Linked DNA regions of Gloeobacter violaceus PCC 7421. The protein of the gene in region 2 interacts with the protein of the main gene of each other region in a pairwise test. Links are inferred from orthologs where the notes say so. Each region holds a gene or a part of one and is shown on either strand. Other genes may lie near its edges.

Region 1 (7,167 bases), 970 kb from region 2 along the record:
AACGAAGGGAATGCCAGCCAGCTCAATTCCCGCAGCCAGATCGAGCTGTGGCAACTCAAGGACAATCGCGTTGAGATCCGTACCCTGGCTGAGGCCGGCCGCTCCGAGCGCCAGGACAGTGCCCTGTCGAAGGCGGAAGCCGACCAGCTCTATGCCGTCCAGATTACTCAGCAGGCGGACGAAGTCAAAAATCGCTGGGAGCGGGACAATCCTCTCGCCGCTTTTACCGCCGACATCCAGGCACCGAGCGCCGGTCAAAAAATCGATACCAAAGTCGAAATCTTGCCCAAAAATCAGTCTGCGCCTCCCTCCCAGCCGCCACCACCAGCTCAAGAGAAACCGAAAAATTAAACACCTGGCTTCGAAGTGCGCCCAAAATATTGGTGGGCTTGTCGTCTTGGCAACAGGTTCACAGGATAGGCTGTGCCAGTCTGGCGGAGGTTTAGTTGTTTCCTGTCGCCTTCACAACAGGCGCGGGTACACTCGCTGTGTCACGGTGACAAGTTGGCAGGCAAATTCGCGGATCAAGCCATTTCCTCCTCTGTGCGGGAGCGGGTTTTGCTCATCGGGCTGGTGGTCACCGGCCTGACGGTGCTGGCCGGTCTGCATCTGTGGCGGGTCCGCCAGGAAAATCACTGGGGGGCTGCCCAAGCGATGCTGGAGGAGGGCACCCACAAGTTGCAAACAGGTGACCTGCGAGGGGCGGAAGCCACTTTCACCCAGGCGCTCGCAGCAGACGCCGACAACGATTATCTCTATCTTCAGCGCGGTCTGGCGCGGCTATGGCTCTTCGAGTACGCCGCGGCCGTTGCAGACTTGAGCCGCTCCATTGCGTTGCAGCCGCGCCCAATTGCCTACCTGCGCCGCTGCGAAGCCCATCAGGCCGCTTCGCACTACCGGGCGGCGCTTAGCGATTGCAGCGAGGCGATCCGCCGAGATCCGGGCGACCCGGCCGCCTACCGTTTGCGCGCCGCCGTCCGGCGCGCCTTGGGTGACGCACCGGGAGCCCTGAGGGACGCACAACGCTCTACAGACCTCAGCAGAAAATAAGAGCCTAAAAATTCCGGCGCCCCCGGCGTCCGGCGGGGCTCCGTCCGGCAATCAGCCCCAAGAGCGCCAGCGCCGCACTGAGCGGCACGAACCAGTCGCCCCAGAGGGCATACAGCGTCATCCCTTCAAGAAGCCGGACCGGTTCGACAAAGGCCGCGTAGACGTTCCAGCCGGTGATCCGCGTGGTGCGGCCCAGCGGATCGACAACGGCACTGGTGCCGTTGTTGGAGGCGCGCACCAGATAGCGGCCGGTCTCCACCGCCCGCAGCGCATCGAGGGCGTGGTGCTGGGGGGCCATAGCCGGGCCGTACCAGGCGTCGTTGGTCGATTGAACCAGCAGGCGCGCCCCGGCGGCCACCTGGGCGCGAAAGCCGTCTGCAAAGGCCGAGTCGAAGCAGATTCCGGCGGCGACAAGGCCCACCGGTGTCTGCAGGCGCTGGCCCAGCGAGCCGGCAAACACTTCTTGTTGAACAGGGGAAAGTTTGCGCACCAGCGGCCCGATGAGCGCCTTGAGGGGGATTTGCTCTCCGAAGGGCACCAGGTGGATCTTGTTGAAGGTGCTTATGGTCCGCGCGTCGCCGTCAAGGGCGAACAGGGTGGTGGCCACCTGACCGTCGGTGCGGCGCTCGAAGGCGCTGAGCAACACCGGTACCCGGCGGGACTGAATCTCGGGGACCAGCGGTGCTGCCGGGTTCGTTGGGCGCGACCAGATAAATGGAAAGGCCGTCTCCGGGGTGAGCACCAGCTGCGCCCCGGCCGCCGCCAGTTCTTCGTAGCCGCGCACGTAGGTCTCGACGGTCTCGCGCCGGCCGTCGGGTGTCCACTTGCGCGCCTGGGCGATATTGCCCTGAATAACGCCCATACGCAACGGCTCACCTGCCGGCAGCGGTTGGGCGAGTTGCCACCATCCGTATAGGTACACCGAAGCCGCCAGGAGCGCTGCAAGGCCCGCGTAGCCCACACGGCGCGTGCTCCAGCTCTCGGCCACCAGCGCATTGACCGCGACGGCCAATCCCACCAGCAGCTGCGCGCCTCCCAGCGCGACCGTTTGCACCGCCCACAGGTCACCTGCCAGGCTCTGGGCAAGTGTCCCCCAGGGAAAGGCGGTCTCCCCCTGGCCCCAAAGCCAGTGCAGTCCCACCCAGAGACCTACGGCAAAGAGCACCCGCCGCAGGCCGCTCAGGCGGGTGCGGACCACCAGGCTCGCCCAGAGTCCGATCACCCAGGCTTGACTCGCGCTCACGAACAGCCACGCCCCCAGGGCGATCGCGAGGCTGGGCCACCACTCGATCCCCAGCCAGGTGAGCGGATGAAATCCCAGCAGCCAGCGCAGCAAGATGGCGTAGTAGACCATCCCCGCGAGGGTTCCAAGCCAGAAAGCGCGGGGGCGGTGCTCGGCGCGCAAGTAGACCAGCAACGGCACCAGGGCCACCCACACCAGCACCCCCCAGCCGGTGGGCGGAGCGGCAAGGCCCAGGGCTGTGCCCCCACCCACCGCCGCGAGCACTCCCGCGATGGAGCGCCGCCGTTGGGCTTGCTCCCGCCGCCTGCGCAGAGCGATCCCGCTCATCTTTGTCCCCGCCGTCCGGCGCTATCGACGAGCACAGCCGCCAGGATCACCACTCCCAGTACGATTTTTTGCAGGTACGGATCGACGCCCAGCAGATTGAGACCGTTGCCGAGGGTGCCGATAAACAGCGCCCCGAGCAGACTGCCGAGTACTCCTCCTCGGCCGCCGCTCAAACTGGTGCCCCCCACCACTACCGCTGCGATCACCTCCAATTCGTAGAGTTGGCCGCTATTGGGAATTCCGGCTCCGAGCCGGGCGGCGAGCATCCCGCCCGCGAGCCCCGCGAGCAAGCCGTTGATGAGATAGACCGCCACCAGCACCCCTTGCACCGGCACTCCCGCGAGCCAACTCGCCTCGGCGTTGCCGCCGATGGCGTAGATCTGGCGGCCGAAGACTGTGCGGGTGAGCAAAAAGTATCCTCCGGTCACCACTACCATCAAGACGAGCACTGGCAGCGGCAGTAAGCCGAGCTGTTTTTGGCCCCAGAAGGTGAAGTCGGGCGGCAAACCGCCGATCGACCGGCCGCCGGTGAGCAAAAAGGCGAGGCCGCGGGCAATGGTGAGCCCGGCCAGGGTGACCACAAACGGAGCCACCCGAAAGTACGCCACCAACAGACCGCTCAAAAGCCCGACCCCACCGCCTACCACGATGGCCACGGGCATGCCGAGCCCGCCCGCTTGGGCGACCATGGCCCCGCTCACCCCGGCAAGGGCCACCACCGATCCCACCGACAGATCGATGCCGCCCGTCAGGATCACCAGTGTCATTCCGACCGCCAGGATGCCGAAAATCGCCGTCTGCAGCGAGATGTTGATGAAGTTCTCGAGGGTAAAAAAGCCCGGGGCGATGGCGCTGAAGACGACGATCTCGATCAGTACGGCGATGGCCGGGCCGTAGGCAGTCTGGCGGGCGAGCCATTCACGCAACCAATCCGGTAGGGTGAGGAGTTTTGGGTTTTTTGACGTGCTCTCGCCCATGACTGTCGCTGGCTTCTCGACACAGTGTGCCAGAGAAATGCCGCTATTGCCGGAAGTTCCTACCGATGTCTGTGACCTGACACTTGCTGTTGGCTTGGCACGACAGTCTGTGGAGCGAGAGGTGGAACCCCCTTCGGGTTCCCCTCTCGCGCTCTCCCCCTCCCCGCGTCAGGGGCGTGCCACCCCCCGACACCCCCCGGACTTCAGGGCACGGTTGGGAACGAGAATTGGTGGGTTGGATAAGCTTATTCTTCCAGGGCCTGCACGACGCGTGTCGACTGCGGCGAAGGGGCTGGCTCGCCATTGGGCTACAGAAGTATCGGGAAGTGGGGCAACTCAGGCAAGGGTCAAATAAAAAACCCGATGGACAACGGTTTTTACCCTGACACCTGGCACCTGTCCAATCACCCTCCCCGCCAGAAGCGGTCGTAATTTTCGAGGGTGCTGAAAGTCTGAAGATCCATGCGATCCACGCACAGTAGGCCGTTGAGGTGATCGATTTCGTGCTGGAGGATGCGGGCGTACCAGCCGTGTGCCCGGATGACGACCGGGGCGGCCCGTTCGTCGAGTGCTTCGACCCGCACCACCCGCGCCCGGGCCACCAACCCCTGGTAACCGGGAATGCTCAAACAACCCTCGAAAAAAACGGCCGATTCTTCGCCTTCCACGCTCAGCACAGGGTTGATGAGCACATGAAAGGGCACCGGCTCGCGCTCCCGTTCGCGCCGCTCCGCACCGCTCAGCCGCTCGATGTACTCGGGGCGATCCTCGATGACCACCAGTTGCACCGAGACGCCCACTTGGGGGGCGGCGAGGCCTACCCCCGGCGCCTCGCGCATCCGCTCGGCCATCGCGGCGATCAGTTGCTGGATCGCTTCGCTTTGAATTTCATCGCTGTTCAAGGGCTTGGCCGTCAGGCGCAGCACCGGATCTCCGGTTTTGACGATTTCGTACACGCCCCCTCCGCTGGTGCCCGTGGATTCGCACTCTATTGTCACCGGATAGCGACTCTGACGATCCCCAATTCGGCAGGCGTTAGACCCTACTCCGGATAGACAGTCTTTTGGGTATGCACGCTTAAGATGCAAATAGAAATGATCGCTTTCGCCGCAGGCGACGCAGTCTGCAGGCTGGAGGCAAAGTTTTATTTCGGGTCTACAAGGTCTATGATGCGTGGCTCGGCAGTAAAGGAACGTACTTCGAAGCGGCTTGCCGAAGGGGTTATCACCCATAAGAACGATTCTTCCGGCCTCTGGTGGGCTCTGGTGATTATCGGCCTGTGGATCTTCAGTTTCGCCGCAGCGCTGCGCTTACCTATTGGCGAGTTATCGCTGCAGGCCGTCATCGGCGTGGTGATCCTCAGAACCTTTCTGCACACAGGTCTATTTATCACTGCCCACGACGCGATGCACCGAACCGTGTTTCCCGCCAATCACCGCATCAACGATTGGCTTGGTACCGCCGCCGTCGGTCTGTACGCCTTTATGCCCTATCGCGAACTACTGATTAAACATCAGTTGCACCACCGCTTTCCAGCCACCGGCAAAGACCCCGACTACCACGACGGCGAACATAGCGGCTTCTTTCAGTGGTACTTGAAATTCATGAAGGACTATATGGAGAGCCGGAACACCCCGTTTTTGATCGCGGGCATGGCCGTGGTGTTCGGGGTGTGCACTTGGCTGATGGGCGTTCCGCTCGTCAACCTGGCGCTGTTCTGGTTGTTGCCGCTGGTGCTCAGTTCCTTGCAATTGTTCTACTTCGGCACCTACTTGCCCCACCGACAACCCGACGGCGGCTACCGCAACCGTCACCGGGCCACCAGCAACCGTCTTTCGAGCTTCTGGTCATTTGTCAGCTGCTATCACTTCGGCTACCACTGGGAGCACCACGAATACCCGCTCGTTCCCTGGCATCGGCTGCCCGAGGCGCGCCGCTAGGGCATTTCGGAATTGCCTTTGCAAAATCCCAGGCCGGTTCTAGCCACACGCACCAGCAACCGAAATCCAAAGATATAGCTGTCGCCATTTAAGTTAGGACGCAGCCTGTTTGAGAACGGCATCCATCGCGTTGCGCAAATGCCCGCAATCACGTAACCGTTTGCGAATCCGACTTTTCAACCACGCCCAGCACTTCTCAATGCGGTTCAGGTCGGGGGAATACGGGGGTAAATAGAGTACGTGGGCACCGGCCGCTTCAATCAATGCGACAATCCGGCCACCATGATCAAACGTGGCGTTATCCAGAATCACCCACTCGCCAGGCTGCAACACAGGAATCAAGCAGCTCTCCAGCCAAATTTCAAACACGGTCCGATTGCAAGCCCCTTCGACAGTGAACGGGGCGATCAGCTGACCGGCTCGATAGCCCGCAATCATGTTGATGCGACCCTGACGACGACCTGCTTTCAGTCCGTAAAAGCGCTCCCCCGACGGCGACCAACCGTATCCGTAATCGTCGCGCTCGTCCATGCCGGACTGATCGACATACACCAGGTGCGCGGCTTTCGGGTCCGGCAGAAGCTCTAGGAATGCTGAGCGTTTCGCCTCATCGCGTTCGCGATACCCGTAGGTCTTTTTTTTCGGGTGATGCCAAGCTTGTGCAACGCCCGCGAAATCGTGCGGCTACTGATCTGTCCATCCCACAGTTGCGCCATCTCGGCCTGGGTTTTGTCGCCATGTGCTTCTACGAAGGCCCGAAACTTTTCCCAGTCGGTAATTTTCTGACCCTTATGGGATGCCGGTCTGGGCTTTGCCTGGACATCTCCGGTTTCTGCCTTGCGCTGAGACCACAAGTTGATGGTGTTGCGACTGATGTCGAACAGCTCGCTGGCTTCACTTTTCTTGAGACCGTTGAGTTCGATGGCTTGCAGGACTTTTTGGCGGAAGTCGTAACTGTAGGGTTTTGCCATGGCCGGTCGCCGAGAGACTACTGGTAGTTATAGCCTATGTCCTAATAAAGTTGGCGACAGCTATAGTACCCGCTTCAGAACTCTTGACATGTAGACAATAATCACTTACTGATATATCGGCTATAGATATATCAGTAAGTGATTATTGGAGAGGGTGAAGATGCCGGATGCCAACGCGGACCCCGTGTGTTTTATTCCGCTCACCCCGGCGGTGTTCCATATTCTTCTGGCCGTGGCTGAGTGCGACCGCCACGGCTATGGAGTGATGCGCGCTGTTGAGGAGTACTCCGGGGGGAAGCTGAAACTTGGGCCGGGTATCCTCTACGGCTCTCTCAAACAGCTTCTGGCTAGTGGATGGATTGAGGAAGTCGCCGGACCCGGTGGGGAACGGCGGCGTTACTACCGGTTGAGCGAGTTCGGCAAAAGGGTTGCCGCCGCCGAAGCGCAACGCCTGTCCAATCTGCTGATGGTTGCGCGGGCGAACCAGTTATTGCCGGGTGTGGAAGGTGCCCCGTGAAGGGCAGAAGGTTCACTGGGGCAGATCCCTGCCCTGATTGGGTTCTAGGATATGGAGCTCAGTTTTTTTAGGATCACTGACTTAGACGATATCCACCTTCCAACCGCACACCCGTTCGACCGCCTCGGTGCAACTGCCCGTG
Region 2 (7,184 bases):
CTCAATCTGGCTGAAGACCCCGAACTGGTGGAACTGATGGTGAAGGCGGGTTTTACCACCGTCTTCATGGGCATCGAGACCCCCGATACCGACAGCCTGCTGGAGGTGCACAAGCTCCAGAACACCCGCCGTTCGCTCGCCGAGTCGTGCGAGAAGGTCACCCGGGCGGGTCTGCAGATTATGTCCGGGTTCATCATGGGCTTCGACCACGAGCGGCCCGGAGCGGGGGAGCGCATCCGCGCCTTTATCGAACTGACCGGCATCCCCCAGGCCCAGTTCAGCCTGCTGCAGGCGCTGCAGAACACGGCGCTCTGGCAGCGATTGGAGCGCGAGGGACGGCTCATCGACGGTCTGGGTACCTTTCACCAGGGGGCCTTGATGAACTTCGTGCCCACCCGGCCGGTGGAGGAGATTGTCGAAGAATATATCGACGCTTTCTGGCGGATTTATGAACCTATGCCCTACCTCAAACGCACCTTCACCCACTTCAGACGCATGGGAGCCTGGCGGGCCGATAGCCGCAGGCGCTTCGATTGGGCGGCTTTGCGGATGTTTACGGCCGTCTGCTGGCATCAGGGGATCGTCCGCTCGACGCGCTGGCGCTTCTGGTGGCAGCTTGCAGCGATCGCCCTCACTAAATCGCAGCTGCTGTTCGATTATTTTGTGGCCCTCGCCGCCGGGGAACACTTTTTTGCCTACCGCTACGAGGTGCGCGAACAACTGCACACCCAGCTCGCGGCGATGCGGCGGCTGAGGGAGCACCCAGAAAATCAGCCGTCCTCGGCTGCCACCCCCAACGCCTGGGCCAACAGCGCCCGAGGGTCGTAGGGAGGCCGCTGCTCGCCCACGATGCGCCCGCCCTGGAGCACCAGCAGGCGCTCGGCCAGCAAGGTCAATTCGGGCAGATCCGAAGAGACCACCAGCACGGCGGTGCCGCCCGCGGCGAGGGCGCGAATGAGTCCGTAGATCTCGGCTTTGGCCTCGACATCGACGCCGCGGGTCGGTTCGTCGAGCAGCAGCACCCGGCACCCGGCGAGCAGCCAGCGCCCCAATAGCGCCTTTTGCTGGTTGCCGCCGCTCAGGGCGCGGATGGCCATCTCCTGGGTGCGCGGCGCCAGGCGCAGTTGCCCCCCCAGTGCGCGGCAGGCACTCCGCTCGCGGTACTGCTCGACGACTCCCCAGCGGGCGCGGCCGAGCAGGCTCACCAGGGCCATATTTTCGCGCACGCAGCGCTCGGGCAGCAGGCTGTGGCGCTTGCGGTCCTCCCCCAACAGGCCGATGCCGCGGGCGATGGCGTCGCGGGGCGAGCGCCAGACCACCGGTCGTCCATCCAGCACAATCTCTCCCGCCTCGGGCCTTTGGGCACCGAACAGCGTGCGCACCAACCGGGAGCGGCCCGCCCCGGCCACCCCCATCAGCCCCACCACCTCACCTGCGCGCAGTTCCAGGTGCAAATTCCTGAGCCGGCCGCAGCACAGATTGTGCACGGTGAGGACGGGTCGGCCGGTTTGCGAAGCGGCCGGGGTGCCGGTGGGTTCGAGGGTGCGGCCCACCATGTGGCGCACCACCGCCGCCATCGACAGTTCGCCCACCGCAGCGCAGTGGACGCGCCTGCCGTTGCGCAGAATCGTCACCCGATCGCAAAGGGCAAAGATTTCCTCCAGGCGGTGGGAGATGTAGATAATTGCCGTGCCCTCCGTGCGAATCCGCCTGAGCACGGCAAACAGCTGCTCGCTCTGCTGGGCGCTCAGGCTGGCCGTGGGTTCATCGAGGATAAGCAGGCGCGCCTTTTGCCTGAGGGCGCGGGCGGTCTCGACCATCTGCTGTTCGGGCAAATTAAGCCGTCCGACCGGCGTGCGCGGGTCGATCGGTTGGCCCAACCGCTCCAGTACCGCGCGGGCCGAATTTTCGAAGTTCCTATAGTCCACCGGCCGCCACCAGCTCTGCGCCTCCCCCAGGCAGATATTTTCGGCCACCGACAACGCCGGCACCAGCGCCAGTTCCTGGTGGATCATGGCGATGCCGGCGGCGCGGGCGGCGCGGGGCGAATCGAACCGGACGGCGGCACCCTGCCAGCGGACGGTACCCGCGTCGGGAGCAAGGGCGCCCGAGAGAATTTTCATCAGCGTCGATTTACCGGCGCCGTTTTCACCGACCAATGCGTGCACCTCCCCCGCCTCGACGGTGAAATCCACCCCGTCGAGCACCGTGACCGGCCCGAAGCGGCGGGTGATCTTTTCGAGAGCAAGGAGAGGCATCGGTCTCAGGGGGCGGGGGTAAGGGTTTCGTTGCCCAGGGCGGCTTTGTCCACCAGGCGCACGGGCACGGGGATCACCGGTTCCACCGGTTGGCCCGCGAGGTGGGTAGCCACCGCCCGGATCGTCTCCTGGCCAATGCGGTACGGATCCTGGGCGATATCGGCCTGCAGGGGCGACTTGCCCCCGGCGATGAGCTTGCGCGCTTCTTCGGAGGCGTCGTAGCCCATGACGAAGATGCCTTTGCGCCCGGCGGCCTCGATGGCCGAGACGACGCCGAAGGCCGATTCGTCGTTGACGGCGAAGACGGCGTCGAGCTTGCGCTGGGACTGGAGCAGATCTTCGGCGGCTTTTAAGGAGCGGTCGCGCACGCCGTCGCCGGTGAGGCGGGCCACCACCCGGATATTGGGGTAGGGCTTGAGGGCTTCCTCGAAACCGCGCACCCGCTCGATCACCGACTGGATGTAGGGCTGATCGATAATTGCCACCTGGCCCCGGCCGTTCAGGCGCTTGGCGGCGTACTCGCCCGCGAGCCGCCCGCCTGCGACGTTGTCCGAGGCGATGTGGGAGACAACTGCGCCTTCTTTGGCGCGGATGTCGGCGGTGAAGACCGGGATATCGGCCTGATTGGCGCGGGCGATGGCAGGGCCGATCCCCTGGGAATCGGTCGGGCAAACCACGATTGCCGCCACTTTCTGGACGGTGTAATTTTCGAGCTGTCCCTGCTGGCGGGCCAGATCGAATTCGCCCGCATCGAGTCGCACAGTGAGCTTCTGCTTGGCCGCTTCTTCTTTGAGACCACGCTCCAGTTCGCGGTAGAAGGCGTCCTGACGGGTGAGCAGCGACACCCCCACCACCGGCCGATTGCCACCCTCCGACCCGTTCTGGGCACAGGCCCCGAGCACCAGTGCACACAGCGCCGCCAACCACCAGAACCTTCGCACCCCGGACCCATCCCGCACAATTTCAGGTCAAATGTACCAGCAAGCCGCCCGGTCCGGGGCGAATTATTGTTGCCGCCTACTGTTGGGCCGGGGTTTGCACCGCCTGGGCCGTCTCGATCGTCCGGCGGCGCCCAAGCCGGGCCAGCCGGTTTTTGAAGTCGTCCACGTAGGTAAACAGCACCGGTATCACCACCAGGGTGAGCAAGGTCGAACTCAAGAGTCCCCCCACCACCGCTACGGCCATGGGCGAGCGAAACTCCGAACCCGCGCCGATCCCCAAGGCAATGGGCATCATGCCCGCGATCATGGCGATCGTGGTCATCAAGATCGGCTGCAGCCGGTCGATCCCCGCCTCCATCAGCGCCTCGCGCCGGGGCAGGCGCGCCTTTTCGATCAGCACCGTCGCGTACTCGACTAGCAATATCGAGTTTTTGGTGACGATGCCCATCAGCATCAAGATGCCGATCAGGGCCGGCAGCACCAGGGGTTTGCCTGTGACCAGCAGCCCCGCGAGCGCCCCGCCGATGGACAGAGGCAATGCCGCCATGATCGTGAGGGGATGGAAAAAATCCCCAAACAGCAGTACCAGCACGCCGTAGATGAGCAACACCCCCAACAGCAGGGCCGTCCCGAAGCGTTCTGAAACTTGATCTTGCAGGTCCACATCGCCCGAGCGCACCAGGCGGATCGATTCGGGCAAATCGCCCATGGCGGGAAGGGCGTAGATTTGCTCCAGGGCGGGGCCGAGCTGCACGCCGTTCAAGTTGGCCTCCACCGAAATCTGGCGGGCGCGGTCGTAGCGATCGATCTGGGCGGCGCCGCTACCGACGGCCAGCTCGGCCACCGTCTCCAGGGGGATGGCCCGCCCGTCGTCGGCGGTGACGCGCAGGTTGCGGATCACCTCCAGATCCGTGCGGTGGCGCGGGGCGATCTGCACGCGGATCGGAATCTGACGATCTTCGAGGTTGAACTTGGCCAGGTTCGCGTCGATGTCGCCCAGCGTGGCGATCTTGGCGGTCGCTCCGATGCGCTCCACCGAAACGCCCAGGTCCGCCGCCCGCTCGAAGCGCGGCCGGATGAGCAGTTCGGGGCGCGAGAGGCTGGCGGTGTTGCTGACATTGGCAAGCCCCGATAGCGCCTGCATCTGGGTGCTCAGCCGCTCGGCTGTGCGCGCCAGTTCGGCGGTATCTTCGCCCGTCAGGATAATCGAGACTTCTTTGCCTCCCCGAAAGCCCACCGAGAAGCCGAGGCGCGCCCCCGGCACAGCGGCCAGCACCGGTTGGATCGCTTTTTCAAAATCTTGCTGAGCGATGGTGCGCTCTTCGCGGGGCTTGAGGTTGATGAAGAGCGTGGCCAGGCGCACCTCGCCTTGATCCCCCATCGAGACAAAGACATTTTTGATCTCGGGCCACTTTTGCAATTGGGCACTCAGTCCGCGCGCCACCGCGTCGGTCTGGGCGAGGGTCGAGCCGGGCGGCAACTCCAGTTGCACTATCGACTGGCCGCGGTCGGTGTTGGCGAGAAACCCCGAAGGGATGAGCGGGGCCAATAGCAGCGAGAGGACAAAAAAGGCGACGGCGGCCGCGATCGTGGCGGCGCGGTTGGAGAGCGCCCAGGCGAGGACGGTGCGGTAGGTGCGGGTGTACCAGGGCAACCGGACGGGAGCAGGCTTGGCCGCCAGCCAGTAGGCGGCCATCAGCGGGGTGACCATGCGCGCCACGAAGAGCGAAAAGAGCACCGCCGCCACCACCGTGAAACCGAACTGGCCAAAAAACTGACCCGGCACCCCGCCCATGAATCCCACCGGCACGAAGACCGCCACGATCGTCATCGTGGTCGCCACCACCGCCAGGCCGATTTCGTCGGCGGCATCGAGGGCGGCCTGAAAGGGCGGCTTGCCCATCTTGATGTGGCGGTCGATATTTTCGATTTCGACGATCGCATCGTCCACCAACACCCCCACCACCAGCGCCAGCGCCAGCAGGCTCAAGCTGTTGAGGCTGTAGCCCAACAGCTTCATGATCGCGAAGGTGGGGATGGTCGAGAGGGGCATCGCCACCCCGGCAATCAAGGTCGCCCGCCCGTCGCGCAAGAACAGATAGACCACCACGACCGCGAGGGCCGCCCCCAACCAGAGCGCTTCGATCGAGGCGTCGTAATTTTCGTGGACGTAGCGCACCGAGGTGTTGACCAGGTCGAAGTGCACATCGGCGAAGCGCTTCTCCAGTTGGGCAATCTGCGCTTCGACTCCCTTTTCGATCGCGACTTCGGAGCTGCCGGTGGAGCGGATCACCGAGAAGCCGACCACCGGTTTGCCGTCCAGGCGCGCCAGCTGGCGCGCTTCGGAGGCGCCGTCGCTGACGCTCCCCAGATCCGCGAGGGCCACGCGCCGCCCACCCGACAGGGCAATCTGCGTGGCGCGCAGGTTCTCGACGGTGGCGGCGCTGCCCAGGGTGCGGATGGCCTGTTCGCGGCCGCCCAATTCACCCCGTCCCCCCGGCAGATCCCGGTTGAGGGCGCGCACCTGGCGGTTCACTTCCTCGGCGGTGATCCCCAGGGCAAACAGACGATTCGGGTCGAGGTCGATGCGCACCTCCCGGCTCACCCCACCGAAGCGCTGCACCCGCGAGACGCCCTCGACGGTGAGCAGCGCCCGGCTCACGTCGTGATCGACAAACCAGCTCAGCTGCTCGGTGCTGCGGGTAGGCGATCCGACCGCGTAGATCATCAGGGCGCCGCCCACAAAATCGACCCGCGCAATCACCGGCTCGTCGATGTCCTGGGGAAGTTCCTGGCGGATCTTGGTGACCGCGTCGCGCACGTCGTTGACCGCCCGGTCGGTGTCCGTACCCAGCACAAATTCGACCGTCGTGGCCGAGATGCCGTCCTTGATAGTCGAGCGCAGGTGCTCGACGTTCTCAATGCCCGCCAGGGCGTCTTCGATTTTGCGGGTCACCTGGCTTTCGAGTTCGGGCGGGGCGGCCCCGGACTGGGTGATGTTCACCGAGACGGTGGGCACATCGACGTTCGGGTTTTCGTTGATGGGCAGTTGCACAAAGCCCACCACTCCTGCAATCACCAGGGCGATAAACAGCACCGCAATCACGATCGGATGGCGAATCGACCAGGCCGAGAGGTTGTTCATGACGCGCCTCCCGCTGTGCGCACGCGCGCGCCGTCTTTGAGATATCCCGCCCCGGCGAGCACGATTTGCTCCCCGGCTGCAAGCCCGCCGGTGATCTCCACCTGTCCGCCGGAGCGCGCCCCGGTCTCGACTGCGCGGCGCACGGCCTTCTCACCCTGGACGACAAAGAGGTGGGCGCGGCCGTTGTCGAAGATCAGGGCTCCCTCGGGGACCGCGAGCGCCGGGCCGGCACCGAAGCGCAACTCGCCGCGGGCGAACATGCCCGGCCGCAAAGCCGGATCGAGCGGGAGATCGATTTTCACCAGGGCGTTGCGGCTGCCCGCGTCCACGGCCGGGGCAATTTCGCGCACGCGCCCTGCGAAGCGGCGTTCCGGGAGCGCATCGGTCTGCACAGCGACCGCCTGCCCCGGGGCAATCGCCCCCAGGCGCACTTCGCTCACCTCCGCCTGCAACTCCAGGCGCCGGTCGCGCACGAGGGTGAAGAGCGCCTGGGCGCTCAGGGGACTGACCACACTGCCGAGTTTTGCCTGGCGTTTGCTGATCAGTCCCTCCGCAGGAGCGGTGATCCGCGTCTGGGCGAGCATGGCGAGCAACTCTTCGCGCCGCGCCTCGGCGCGGGCCAGATCGCTCTCGGCCACGGCAATCGCCTGCGAAGCGCCTCCCAAGCGCGCCCCATACGTGTCGGCGCTGGTGCGCCGCGCGGTCGCCTCCACTTCGCTAATCGCCCCCTGGCGCTGCAGGTCGTCGAAGCGGTGCCGGTTGGCCTCCGCCTCGCCGCGCAGCGCCCTCGCCTCCGCAAAGTTCGCGCGGCTCTGGGCAATCAGCGCCCGGCCGCGGGCA
Region 3 (7,745 bases), 3.0 Mb from region 2 along the record:
CCTCGGTCGTAGAGAAAGTGCGTGTGCAGGGGAAGTTGGAGGGCGATTTTCTGCCGGCGGGCCACCCCGGGCAGAATGCGAGAAAACAGATACATTAAGGACATCGGATCATCGACTTCGGGGTGGCGAAACGCCATCAAAAAGCGAACCTCACCCGCCTGAAACCGCTGATAAAGCTTGACCAACCCTTCGGCATTTACCGCCTCAATCCGGGCGATGCCCGCCGGCAGCCAGGGCCGTGTGCGAACGCGCAGCAGGAACGGCAGCACCCAGTGCGAGGCCCGCACCACCCCCAGGCTGAGCCGTTGGGGGACAAATTCGAGGCGTGGTCGGACGTAACGCATGGCGGCACCGAGCCCGGGAACGGATTGAACAGTCTAGGAGAGCACCGACACGATTCGGCCGATTGCCGCCGGATTAATACTGATACTTCTGGCCATCTGCCCAAAATGGGTCGACCGCCCAGGATTGACGGCTAGGGCAGCAAGGGTGTGAACAGACACCGCGAATCGGCCACTGGTCGGCACAGCGCGATCTCCAGGCTGGACGGGGCTACCCACATAATTACCGATTTTGGGACGGGGAGGTTGATTGCAGCAAGGTGTGATCAGGAAAAACCACGCCAAAGCGAGAGCATTCCGCGCAGTCCGGATGGGTTGGTTGGAGTGACCTCTTGATCCTCACGTTGCGTCAGGACATAGGCTGAATTTGCAGCGTTCAATCCGCCTGCAGAGATCCACTGGAGGATGCCCTATGCAAGCCCCACCCTGGAAAGTCGGCGAACTGGCCCGACAGACGGGGCTTTCAGTGCGCACGCTGCACTACTACGACGAAATCAGCCTCCTCTCGCCTTCGCATTACACAGAGGGCGGTCATCGTTTGTACTGTACTGGCGACATTGCCCGCCTGCAGCAGATCAAATCCCTCAGGCAGCTGGGCTTTTCTCTAGATGAAATCCGCACGAGTTTGGAGCGTTCCGACTGCTCGCCGCTCGAGGTTCTTCAGCGGCACATCGCCCATGTAAAGGAGCAGATCGAGTTGCAGCAAAGACTGTGCACTCGCCTCGAAGCGATTGCACAGCGACTGCGCACGACGGAATCCGTCGGCGTTGAAGACTTTATCAATACTATCGAGGCTATGAACATGCTGGAAAAATATTACACGCCCGAACAACTCGAAGAGCTGCAACAGCGCAGACAGCAGCTCGGCGAAGAACGTATCCGTGCGGTCGAGGCGGAGTGGCCGACGCTCATCGCCAGGGTCCGCGCCGAGATGGACCGAGGCACCGATCCCGCGGACCCGACGATGCAGCAGCTGGCGCGGCGCTGGCAGGAATTGATCGAGGAGTTCACAGGCGGCAACCCCGCCATCAACAAAGCCCTGCGCACCATGTACTGGCAGGAACCGGAACTGAGAACCCAGGGTGGACTCGATCCCAAGATTTTTGAGTACGTCTCGCGGGCAATCGCGGCGGCAAAGCCGAAGGAGTAAGCAACAGGACCAATGCGCCATGCACTCGTTTTCGCGCTTTTTCCCTATCGACACCGGCGTGAGCCCGATGACCCTGAAAATAGTTTTTTCTAGGTACGGACTACCGATCTGTTGCCATGGAAGCAAGGACCATCGCTTTCTCTCTACACTATCAATGAGTTCGTTGGATCTTCGTTGGATTTTCGTTGGAACAGATGCTAGCATGTGATTCTAGCCGAGATGTTTTTATCTTTTGGTGATGACCTTGCAGACGGTGATTCCGCTTAGCTCCCAGTCGGACCTGGACATGCAATCCGGTCCATTTTGGACTTCTTTTGAGCAATTCCGCACCTCCGGCCAGGCAGGTTTGCTCCCCATCGCTTCGGGTGTAGTGGGCACACTGATCACGAAGTCCGGCCAGTACCGTATTCTTGCTGAAGACGATTTTCAGCGCCTGTACGGTCTCGCCCGTGAGACCCGTCGAATCCAAAGCGGCTTGCGTCTGGTGATGACCGCGGCCCAAGCGGTACGGAGGCACCCCGAAGATGCCACGATCAGCACGCTCGTCCAGGCAGTGTCTCTGGTCGGCGATAGTCCTGTGCTGCCTACTGTCGAACGGTTCGAGCCATTGTTGCCGGAGGGGACCGAGGTCGATCCGGATGACGAGGTGATCTTGGATCCAGCTGCGCTTGAAGGCTCTCTTTCCCCTTGAACGTTCCACAAAGTCTTGAGGAGCTAGGCAATTGAGCAAGGGATCGTGGAGGAAGGCGATGACCCTTTCGTATTGCTGCAAGGTGACATCGTCCGCACAGACGCGGCCTTCCTGATGGGCTCAAGGGTGGTCGGCAACCGATTTGTGATAGCCAGCTCCACTTGCGATTTGATGCCGAAGCGGTGCGTACACGCACACTTGTTCCGAATCGTTCCAATTGAGAGTACGGATCCCAACGCCAAAACACTATTTAGGTGAGCTTTTGAAGTTTGATTCGACAAAACGAATGTATTTACCCAGGTTCAAGGGTGACGGGCCGGGTATCCTGGGCCATGCCATCGATTTCGACGGCATCGCGCAAGTCCTCCTGGAAGATTTACTGCTTGCTGCCCGTCTTGCGAGCCTCAGTCTCGTAGGCTGGCGGGTTTTCGGTTCTTTGCTGCGCAATATCATGGCCAGGGCAGGAGACGACGAAGTGCGCTTGCGCACCATGCCCTGACCCTGGCACTTTGCAGTGCACGCTCGGTCTCTACCTGCGCCAATAATTGTTGGCAGCAGCGATAGTCGCAAACTCGGCAGCGACGACCTGGCCGACGGCAATCAGCATCATCGCGTCGTTGCCGTAGACCTCGCGCAGCTGTTTGCGCTTTTCTTCGTCCGGCTGAGTGAGCTTGATGATCAGACGCGCCATTTTCACCGCCAGTTGCCTCCCCTCTTCGGCAGTGGCGGTAATCAGCGTATTGTCCGGAACAAGGGTGATCTCGGCGGGAACGACGTGGGGAATCGCGGTGGCATTACTCATCGGTTTTTCTCCTCAAATGGGTAGGTGCGCTCGGGCTTAAGGCGAAGGGACGGTTTCGGCACAGAGACACGGCGCGCTCGGGGCTGTGCTGCGGCTGCGCGCCCCAACCACGAGCACCAGGCACAGAGCGGCAAGGACCGCCTGCCATTGCTTGCGGATCGCTTCGTCCTCGACCACCTCAAAAAATCCGACCAGCCGGGGGATCGACAGTTCCAGGGCCGCAGCCGGGACGGTGCTGTGCAACTCGACCAGGCGATGGAGGCTCTCCTGGTTGTTAAGGAAACCCACCACCCAGCGGGCGGTGTGGTCGGGACTGTCGGGGACGCGCTCCACCCCCAGTTCGCTTTGCAGCCAGTCGTAGAAAGCCGGAAGCTTCTGGATGAGAAGCTCCCTGGCCACGGGCAGCGATTGGCGCAGCAGGTCGATATCGAGACACGCGAGTTTGCAGCCGAAGGCGGGCGATTCGACCAGTCCGGCCAGATCCAGGGCAAGCAGTTGCTCGACTTGGACTGCGGACAGTTCGAGGTGTTGGGCAAAGGTGTTACGCATGAGAAATCCTTGTTGAAAGGTTGAGCGCCGGGCTAACCGGCGACGGCGCACAGGACGATGTAGGCCAGATCGGCGCGATAGCGGGAAAAGACGCCGCGCATTGCCAGTACCCGCTCACGCAGGGCAGGCCGGGTGGCCACGTTCCAGAGAATCCGGGCGGTGCCCGCGATACCTTCGTCGCGCAGCACCTGGGCGGGGGTGAGCAGGGCCATCGGACCGGTAAGGTGGTGGCTTACCCGCAGATCCGCCCGGGCGGACTCGGCGATCCAGCCCCGCTCGCTCAGCGGCGCAGCGTTCACCCGGATCACCCGCGACAGTTCGCGGTGGATCTCCTCCTCGCGCCCACCCACGGCCACCTCGTGACTCAAGAATTTGCCGCCGGGTTTGAGGTGGTTCGCCACCGCCCGGAGAATATTGGCCTTGGCCGCGGGGGGCTGCATGGTGAGAATGGCCTCCGCCAGCACGTAGTCGAAGCGCTCGTCGATCGCCTCCAGGCGAAAAATGTCGCCTTCGACGATCTGCACCAGATGGCCGAGCCCGGCGGCCCGGACGTTGGCGCGAGCGCGCTCGACGCTCGCAGGGTTCTTCTCGACGCCCACCACCCGCACCCCAAAGCGGCGGGCCAGGTCGATGGCGCTGTGGCCAAAGCTCGAAGCCAGCTCCAGAAGTGTCTGGCCAGGCTGAAAGTCGGCCCAGACCAACAGTTGCTCGGTGGCAGATCGGCCCCCCGGCCGCAAGGTCTGCTTGCCCGCCACCGCCAGGATCTGGTAGCCGGGGGCGGTTTGCATGTTGAATGTTCCGCTGGTCATGGGTGTTGTCTCCGTTGCGCAGCTGTCTGTACTCTCACAGAGCCCGCGGCCCGGCGTCCTTGAGCTAGCTCATAAAGGCGCCCTGCCGGGTGGGGATGTTGTGCTTGCGGTCTTCGCCATCCCGTGGTGACAAGCGCGAAAGTCTTGCACAAAGGCACATCTCGCAATCGGCCCCGCTGTCGGCAGGGGCTGCCCTCCCCTAAACTGAAGAAAAGATTGCGCTTTTGTTAGGAAACCACCCCGTGACCCAGACCCCCGTCGACTACAAGCAGACCGTCCGCACGCCCAAGACGGATTTTCCGATGCGGGCGAACGCCTCAACCCGCGAGGTCGAGATTCAGCGGTTCTGGGAAGAGCAGGGCATCTACGGACGTCTTGCCCAGGAAAACCCCGGCGAAATTTTTATCCTGCACGACGGGCCGCCCTACGCCAACGGCGAGCTGCACGTCGGCCACGCCCTCAACAAGATCCTCAAGGACATCATCAACCGCTACCAGCTGTTGCAGGGGCGGCGGGTGCGCTACGTGCCCGGCTGGGACTGCCACGGGCTGCCGATTGAACTCAAAGTGCTGCAGGATCTCTCCCAGGCGGAGCGCTCGCAATTGACGCCCCTCGATGTGCGCACGCGGGCGCGCGATTTCGCCCAGCGCACCGTGCAGTCGCAGTGCGCGAGCTACAAGCGCTTCGGCGTCTGGGGCGATTGGGATCACCCGTACCTCACCTTGCAGCCGGAGTACGAGGCGGCTCAGCTCGGGGTCTTCGGCAAGATGGCCCTCAAAGGCTATATCTACCGGGGCCTCAAACCCGTCCACTGGAGCCCCAGTTCACAGACTGCTCTGGCAGAAGCAGAACTGGAGTACCCGACCAAGGACGACGGCAGCCCCGCCCACACCTCCCGCTCGGTCTACGTCAAGTTCCCGCTTATCTCCATCGCGGCACCCGAGACCGCCACGGTGATGGCCGCCGAACTGCTGCCGCGCCTGAGCGCTTTTCACGACCGCGAAGAAGAACTGATCGATGCGCTGTTGGGTGAGCGCGACGACCTTCCCGAGATCGCCGTAGCCATCTGGACCACAACTCCCTGGACGCTGCCGGGCAACCTGGCGGTGGCGCTCAACGGCGAACTCGACTACGCACTGGTGGCAAGCGACGAGCACGGCCTGCTCATCGTCGCGGCTGAACTGGTGGAGCGGCTGGCAGGGACGCTCGCCACCCGCTTTGAGACGATTGCCACCTTCAGAGGCCGCGAACTGGAGGGCAGCCTCCTGGCTCACCCACTCTTCCGCCGCACCAGCCCAATCGTCCTGGGCGATCACGTCACCACCGAATCGGGCACAGGGGCGGTGCACACCGCCCCCGGCCACGGCAGTGAGGACTTTGAGCTGGCCCAGCGCTACAACCTCGGGGTGCTCTCGCCGGTGGACGATTACGGCCGCTTCACCCGCGAGGCGGATAGCGACCGCCGCGAGAACCTGCCGGTCTTTGCCGGCAAGGCGGTGCTCAGCGACGGCAACCAGGCGGTCATCGAAGCGCTCAGCGCGGCGGGAGCGCTGCTCAAAGAAGAAGCCTACGTCCACAAATATCCCTACGACTGGCGCACCAAAAAACCGACCATCTTTCGGGCCACCACCCAGTGGTTCGCCTCGGTCTCCGATTTTCGCCCCCAGGCACTGAGCGCCATTGCCCAGACCGAATGGATCCCCGCCAGCGGCGAGAACCGGATCACCGCCATGGTGGCCGGGCGCAACGACTGGTGCATCTCCCGCCAGCGCGCCTGGGGACTGCCGATTCCGGCCTTCTACTGCGAAAACTGCGCCAACGTGCTGCTTACCCAGGAGTCGGTCGAAGCGGTGCAGGCGGCCGTGCGCGTCCACGGCTCCGACATCTGGTGGCAAAAAGAAGCAAGCGAGCTGCTTCCCCCGGGGATCGCCTGCGCCCACTGCGGCGGCACCGCCTTTCGCAAAGAAAAAGACATCATGGACGTCTGGTTCGACTCGGGTTCTTCGTGGGCCGGGGTGCTCGGCCGGCGGCCCGAGTTGCACTACCCGGCCGATGTCTACCTCGAAGGATCCGATCAGCACCGCGGCTGGTTCCAGTCGAGCCTACTCACCTGTGTGGCCACCGAGGGCACCGCCCCTTACAAAACCGTGATCACCCACGGCTTCACCCTCGACGAGCACGGCCGCAAGATGTCCAAGTCTCTCGGCAACGTCGTGGACCCGAAACTGGTTATCGACGGCGGGGCCAATCAGAAGCAGCACCCCGCCTACGGGGCGGACGTGCTGCGCCTCTGGGTTGCCTCGGTCGATTACACCAGCGATCAGCTAGTCGGCCCCAGCGTGCTTGCCCAGATAGCCGAAGTGTATCGCAAGATCCGCAACACGGCGCGCTACCTGCTGGGTAGCCTCAACGACTTCGTACCGGAGCGCGACCTGGTGGCCTTCGATTCGCTGGGCGAAGTCGATCAATACCTCCTGCACCGCCTGAGTGTGGTGCATCTCGAAGTCACCCAGGCTTTTGAAAGTTACCAGTTCTCGCGCTTCTTCCAGACCATCCAGAACTTCTGCGTGGCGGATCTGTCGAATTTTTATCTGGATATTTCCAAAGACCGCCTCTACATCAGTGCCGAAGTGTCCCTGCGCCGCCGCAGCTGCCAGACGGTGCTCTACCGTGTGCTCGAAAGCCTCACCCGGCTGATTGCCCCGGTGCTGCCGCACCTGGCGGAGGATATCTGGCAGCATCTGCCCTACCCCAGAAGCGACGCTTCGGTATTTGAGGCAGGTTGGCCGGTCGATCACTCCCAGTGGTTCCAACCGCTCACGGTCGATCGTTGGCCAGGGCTGATTGTCCTGCGCGACCGGGTGAACATCGCCCTCGAAGCCGCCCGCAACGCCAAACGCATCGGCTCCTCGCTGGAAGCCAAAATTCGACTGCACGTCGAAGACCCGGCCCTGACGGACGAACTGGCCCGCCAAAAAGACGAGTTGCGCTATTTGTTCATCGTCTCGCAGGTGGAACTGCTGGACGAACTCCCGGCCGAGGTGTCCGTCGAGGAAGGGGCGGCGGTAATTGTACTCGATGCGGACGGTCAAAAGTGCGAGCGCTGCTGGAACTACTCGGTCCATGTCGGCGAAGATGCCGAGCACCCGACGCTGTGCGAGCGGTGCGTCTCAGCTCTGGCCGGGGCGTTCTAGAATGTCCAACGACGCCGGAGACCGGGTCTTTGCAGTCCTGGTCAACTGGTGTAACGACGGCGACACGCTCCGGGCGGTCGAGTCGCTACTGGCGCAGAGCTTGCTTCCAGAGGTGGTCGTGGTGGACAATGCCTCGCCCAATGGTTCGGAAGCACGGCTGCGCGAGGCGCTCGCGGGCCGGGCCACCGTATTGCAGAGCGGGGCCAACC

The links.
Region 1: the proteins of GLL_RS04215 (region 2) and GLL_RS08955 interact in binary tests that used the Escherichia coli proteins (3 or more experiments, as listed by UniProt). The link is inferred for Gloeobacter violaceus PCC 7421 from one-to-one orthologs.
Region 3: the proteins of GLL_RS04215 (region 2) and ileS interact in binary tests that used the Escherichia coli proteins (3 or more experiments, as listed by UniProt). The link is inferred for Gloeobacter violaceus PCC 7421 from one-to-one orthologs.

The regions. Positions count from the first base shown.
Region 1 is NC_005125.1:1,832,082-1,839,248, reverse strand. The notes cover bases 1,608-4,531. They hold GLL_RS08955 (ABC transporter permease), read right to left. Parts: upstream 3,598-4,531; coding sequence 2,617-3,597; downstream 1,608-2,616. Other genes in these bases: def (peptide deformylase), read right to left, coding at 4,002-4,531; lnt (apolipoprotein N-acyltransferase), read right to left, coding at 1,608-2,620. Outside these bases: GLL_RS08970 (carboxypeptidase-like regulatory domain-containing protein), read left to right, coding at 1-351; GLL_RS08965 (hypothetical protein), read left to right, coding at 544-1,050; more of lnt, read right to left, coding at 1,055-1,607; more of def, read right to left, coding at 4,532-4,553; beta-carotene ketolase CrtW, read left to right, coding at 4,764-5,537; GLL_RS08935 (PadR family transcriptional regulator), read left to right, coding at 6,669-7,025; GLL_RS08930 (hypothetical protein), read right to left, coding at 7,107-7,167. UniProt on the Escherichia coli protein: Part of the ABC transporter complex RbsABC involved in ribose import.
Region 2 is NC_005125.1:856,797-863,980, reverse strand. Bases 1,232-4,172 are described here. They hold GLL_RS04215 (substrate-binding domain-containing protein), read right to left. Parts: upstream 3,200-4,172; coding sequence 2,264-3,199; downstream 1,232-2,263. Other genes in these bases: GLL_RS04210 (efflux RND transporter permease subunit), read right to left, coding at 3,276-4,172; GLL_RS04220 (sugar ABC transporter ATP-binding protein), read right to left, coding at 1,232-2,258. Also shown: GLL_RS04225 (B12-binding domain-containing radical SAM protein), read left to right, coding at 1-828; more of GLL_RS04220, read right to left, coding at 771-1,231; more of GLL_RS04210, read right to left, coding at 4,173-6,344; GLL_RS04205 (efflux RND transporter periplasmic adaptor subunit), read right to left, coding at 6,341-7,184. UniProt on the Escherichia coli protein: Part of the ABC transporter complex RbsABC involved in ribose import. Binds ribose. Also serves as the primary chemoreceptor for chemotaxis.
Region 3 is NC_005125.1:3,850,411-3,858,155, reverse strand. Bases 4,235-7,736 are described here. They hold ileS (isoleucine--tRNA ligase), read left to right. Parts: upstream 4,235-4,584; coding sequence 4,585-7,536; downstream 7,537-7,736. Other genes in these bases: GLL_RS18825 (glycosyltransferase family 2 protein), read left to right, coding at 7,538-7,736; GLL_RS18835 (SAM-dependent methyltransferase), read right to left, coding at 4,235-4,342. Also shown: GLL_RS18865 (glycerol acyltransferase), read right to left, coding at 1-344; GLL_RS18860 (MerR family transcriptional regulator), read left to right, coding at 754-1,491; GLL_RS18855 (hypothetical protein), read left to right, coding at 1,730-2,182; GLL_RS18850 (hypothetical protein), read left to right, coding at 2,469-2,681; GLL_RS18845 (hexameric tyrosine-coordinated heme protein), read right to left, coding at 2,712-2,984; GLL_RS18840 (hypothetical protein), read right to left, coding at 3,021-3,533; more of GLL_RS18835, read right to left, coding at 3,566-4,234; more of GLL_RS18825, read left to right, coding at 7,737-7,745. UniProt on the Escherichia coli protein: Catalyzes the attachment of isoleucine to tRNA(Ile). As IleRS can inadvertently accommodate and process structurally similar amino acids such as valine, to avoid such errors it has two additional distinct tRNA(Ile)-dependent editing activities.